2 regions of the Aquimarina sp. BL5 genome follow, and region 2 is predicted to be linked to the other one. Evidence: riboswitches for the same ligand, from Rfam matches in the RefSeq annotation. Region 2 holds a riboswitch; the other holds the start of a gene.
What was found. Region 2 has a riboswitch for cobalamin ahead of D1818_RS23505 (TonB-dependent siderophore receptor). Riboswitches for the same ligand answer to the same signal wherever they lie in the genome.
Positions count from the first base shown of each region.

Region 1 (2,466 bases), 1.5 Mb from region 2:
AAGCTGCTCTGGCATATGTGTTAAACTGCCAATTCGGAGGGCCAAATTATTATCACGGAAAATTGGTTAAGAAACCTTTTATAGGCACTAATAATCGTGAAATTAAACACGAAGAAATTAAAACAGTAAGCCAAATTAATTATGCGGTAAGTATTGTTTTTTGTCTCTTAATTATTGGAGTTTTAGTATTATTTCGATATGCATAGTTTTCAAAAAAAACACATTATTACGGGCGCTCCAGGTACTGGGAAAACGACATTGATAAATATTCTAAAGAAAACCATACCTTGTATGGATGAGGTCGCTAGAAAAGTAATTATTGATGAGCAAAAAAACGATAAAAATGGTATGCCTTGGGGAGATATTGATCGATTTACGGATCTTGTATTTAGACATACAAATCAAGAACTATTGAATACTGATACGTTAATTTGCGATAGATCTTTGTTAGATTTGGAAGCTTATTTAATGTTGGAAAACAAAGCTATCCCAAAGTACTTAATTAGTTTTCCTTATCAAGAAACGTATCATAAAATTGTTTTTTTTGCACCAACTTGGTTTGAGATCTATTGTAAAGATGGACAACGATTACAGGATTTTGAATATTGTTTGAGATTAGAAAAATCCCTTTTAGAACAGTATAAAAACAAAGGATTCGAAATTATAATATTGCCTAAATATTCCCCTCTGAAAAGAACAAAATTCATTTTAGAAACTATTTACTCTTAAATCAAAAATTAACGATACATTTGTGTTGCTTTTTGGTTTCTTGTTCTTTTAGATTTAAGAATATAGAATTAAAAGGGAATTTGGTGAGAATCCAAAACTGTTCCCGCAGCTGTAAGCTCTACAAAAAGCTTTTAACATATATGTCACTGTCCACTACAAGCGGATGGGAAGGCGTTAAAAGTAGAGTGAGTCAGAATACCTGCCTAAAGCAAAACATAATTTAAACTTTCGGGATAAAAGTTAAAGTGTTCGACTGCCTATTTTTTAGGCTTCCTACTCTAGCTATCCCATAATTTAAAAAAATGGGTAAAAACATAGCAAATACAACAAATACTTTCTTCTTTTGTGATGGAGGATCTTGTCAAAAAGCAGGTTCAGAGGAAGTAATTAGAGCAGCAAGAGCTTATTTACGTAATAACGAACTTTGGGATACTACCCATACTATTAAAACTAGATGTAATGGAAGATGTGAAGATGCCCCTACTTGCATTGTACATCCAGGTGAATGTTGGTACAAAGAACTAACACCAGAAAAAATAATTCCTATTGTAAAAAGACATCTCAATAATGAAAACCCTATCGAAACTGAGCTATTGTACCAAAAAGGATGGGAACAACAATTTTCTAACAAAGAAAGAACTCCCATAAAACCAAAACCTTTTGAATTAAAAGATGACGCAGAGTTGGGAGAATGTTATATCACCAAAGGATTTAGTTCTGACCAATATTTATACCCGTTATTTTTATATCTGGTAGAAAACCCAAAAGGAGTGCTGCTTTATATGGCTGATAGAAGTCCCATTTCGTTTGAAGAAATAGATACGATAGTATATACAAAGGCATACACACTTGAACTACATACCAAAACAGAAAGTATTGGATTAACGATTGCAGCAGTTCCTAAAGAAAATATGGAATTGCAAAAATCAAAAATTTCTAGTACAGAATATTTTCATCAGAAAGGAACAGAACAAACAGGTATTCGTTTCAAAAATAAATTTGGAGAAGTTTTAGGGAAAATTGAATTTGATTCTGCCGAGAGCAAAGCTTGGGAGTATTGTAAAAAAATTCAATTACAAAATACAAGCTTAGTTTTAGTGTAGTTATGAATACTCATATCTCTATATTAGGCTTAGGTTGGTTGGGGTTGCCGCTTGCGTTGCAACTTCAAAAAAGTGGGTATTCAATTAATGGAAGCACAGCTGAATTGGCTGCGTTAAAATCATTATGTAAGTATTCATTTCCCACAAGCAGAATAAAAATTGAATCCGATAGAATTATTGGAGATTGGGAGTCTTTTATAGATGAAACATCGACGCTTATTATCAATTTTCCTCCAAAACGTATTGATAACATAGAAGTCGTACATCCACTTCAGATCGAACAGATTATAAAACATACACCTAGATCCACAAAGGTTATTTTTGTAAGCTCTACATCAGTATACCAAGATAGTAATAATCTCATCAATGAAACTGAAGATTGCATTCCAGAAAAAGCATCAGGAAGAGCTTTACTAAAAGCAGAACAATTATTGCACCAACATTTTGGGGATAATCTAACTATTTTGAGATTAGCAGGACTAATTGGACCGCAACGTAATCCAGGAAGATTGTTAGCAGATAAGAAACAATTAAAAAATCCTAATGTCCCAGTAAATCTTATTCATCAAAAAGATGCTATAGGACTAGTCGAAGCAATTTTAGAACAAAATTGTTTTGGCGAAATTATTAATGG
Region 1 covers NZ_CP031963.1:4,119,030-4,121,495, forward strand. The annotation lists gene cbiB (adenosylcobinamide-phosphate synthase CbiB) at 1-206, shown strand, start outside; gene D1818_RS17215 (AAA family ATPase) at 199-729, shown strand; cobalamin riboswitch at 746-951, shown strand; gene D1818_RS17220 (ferredoxin) at 1,032-1,832, shown strand; gene cobA (uroporphyrinogen-III C-methyltransferase) at 1,835-2,466, shown strand, end outside.
Region 1: it holds a riboswitch for cobalamin, as region 2 does, so the genes downstream of both, D1818_RS17220 (ferredoxin) here and D1818_RS23505 (TonB-dependent siderophore receptor) in region 2, are expected to answer to the same signal.

Region 2 (2,466 bases):
CCACTAAAAAAAGCAGTATCAAACAATTGAAATAATGACGGTGTAATATAGGCTGTACTATACGATGCTAATGCTTTGATATAATTCCCTCCGAAAGTATATGTAAACGATGGATTAATATTATAAACTAAATGGTTACCATAAGCACTATGAATATTTAGTCTTCCTCCTGCATTAACATTCAACCCAAATTTAGATACATATACTAAATTGATATAGGGATCAATAATATCAAAATCCGCTTCATTATCATTAATCGTTTGTACTAAATCATCACTTCCAAAAGGAATACTAAAAAGATTAAAGTCACTATAAGAACCATTTGCACCAACTACAGTGTATAATGTATTATTAAAGTTATACTTATTATAAGCATCAAACGTATAAATCTTACTTTCATATCTGGAAGGAAAACCAGACATAAATTCTCTTTCTAATAATGCATAACTATCTACAAAGGTGAAGCTTCCATTAGGGTATTTTGCTTCCCAAAATGACCCACCTCTTAATTGACGGCTATCAAACTGGTTATCTGCATCAAATCCTGCGCCTCCATCAAAATCGGTCTTATATTGATCTAAGTTTCCAAAAAAATGAAACTTAAAATTCTTGCTCCACTGATATCCCAATTTGGCCGAGACATTAAATTTATTGTAAGCATCACTTTCCGCTCCTTCAGCCTCTGCTGCCGATAGACCATCCGTTGATTGATGAGCAAGACTTCCTAAATAACTTACTTTACCTATGGTTCCGTTGATAGATGCTGAGTTTACAAACTCATTTATGTCATAGTCCTGATCATCCTGTGATTGATTGGTACCGATACTAGAAGAAAATTGTCCTGATATTGCATCTTTTCCTTCAGACTTTGTAGTAATATTAATTACTGCTGCCGCGGCTCCAGAACCATATAATGTACTAGAAGCTCCTTTTAGAATCTCTATAGATTCGATTTGGCTAGTAGATAATAATCGAAGATCATAATCCCCCGCTGACGTAGAGGGATCACTTACGGTAACTCCATCAATTCTAATCACTACCTGTCGATTTCGCCCACCACGCACATAAACTCCCAATGGTTCTCCTGCCGCATTATTACTCCCGTTTACATAAACTCCCGCTACTCTATTTAAAACTGTGGCTACAGATTGTCCCTGACTGCGTTCTAATTCTTCAGAGGTAATTTTGGTAATTACCTTACCACTTTGTTCTCTTTTTAGTTTAAATTTAGAATCAGAAAGTACCACCTCCTCTAATTCGTTTACTTTTTCTTCTTTTATTGAATCTTGCGCCGAAACAACCTGAGCCCCTAACATAATTAGTGTAGCCCCAAAAAACACTTTTTTGTTCATTTCCTAAATGACTTAATTTTACAATTACCGGAAAAAAGTATGCAGTTTACCCATACCTAAACTTCTATCCCGAAAGTTTAACATAATGAATTAGGCAGGTCTCCTGGCTTGCGTCTTGTTATTTACCTTCCCATCCGCCAGAGGCGTACAGTGGTTATAAAGAATTAATAACAAACATCCGTCATAGACGAACACAGCTTACAGTTGCGGGAACAGCTCAGGATTTATTAATTCTAAATTCAGAATTCATTCACCTGATTCCCTTTTAATCCTTCACACTATGAAAAGTGTGTCAGAACCAAAATTCTGCGCGAATGTATCATATTTCTTCGAAAATGCATTCGCTTTACCGAATAAATTACTTTTACTAGTATCTTTGCGCTCTTTAAAACCTATTACATATGTTGTATTACATTACTGGTGGAGAGCGTTCAGGCAAAAGCAGCTATGCTCAGAATCTTGCCTTAGAACTTTCAGACAGTCCAACATACATAGCTACATCAAGGGTTTGGGATGGCAATCATCGAAAACGTATTGATCGGCATATTGCAGATCGCGATAGTAGGTGGACCTCCATTGAGGAAGAAAAAAAACTATCTAAAGTAATAAAAAAAGATGCGGTTGTCGTTATCGATTGTGTAACGCTATGGCTTACCAATTTTTTTGTGGATACTAAAAATGATATTGAACTTTCTCTATCTCAAGCAAAAACAGAATTTAATCAACTTCTGAAAATCAATGCAACTGTTATCATCATATCCAATGAAATCGGAATGGGTGTTCACGCAACCACTGAAATAGGCAGAAAGTTTACCGAATTACAAGGCTGGATGAATCAGCATATTGCTAAGCAAGCTGATCAAGCAATACTAATGGTATCCGGAATACCAGTAAAAATAAAATAAATGAGTTTTGATATTACTCCATTAGACAAATCGTTAGAGAATACAATTCAACATAAGATTAACCTAAAAACCAAACCTCTTGGTTCTTTAGGTATATTAGAAAAAATTGCATTACAAATAGGACTAATTCAAAATACTAAGCATCCTATATTACAAAAACCGAGCATACTTGTTTTTGTAGGTGATCATGGTATTGCCGAAAAAGGCGA
Region 2 covers NZ_CP031963.1:5,579,733-5,582,198, reverse strand. The annotation lists gene D1818_RS23505 (TonB-dependent siderophore receptor) at 1-1,352, opposite strand, end outside; cobalamin riboswitch at 1,428-1,670, opposite strand; gene D1818_RS23500 (bifunctional adenosylcobinamide kinase/adenosylcobinamide-phosphate guanylyltransferase) at 1,754-2,257, shown strand; gene cobT (nicotinate-nucleotide--dimethylbenzimidazole phosphoribosyltransferase) at 2,258-2,466, shown strand, end outside.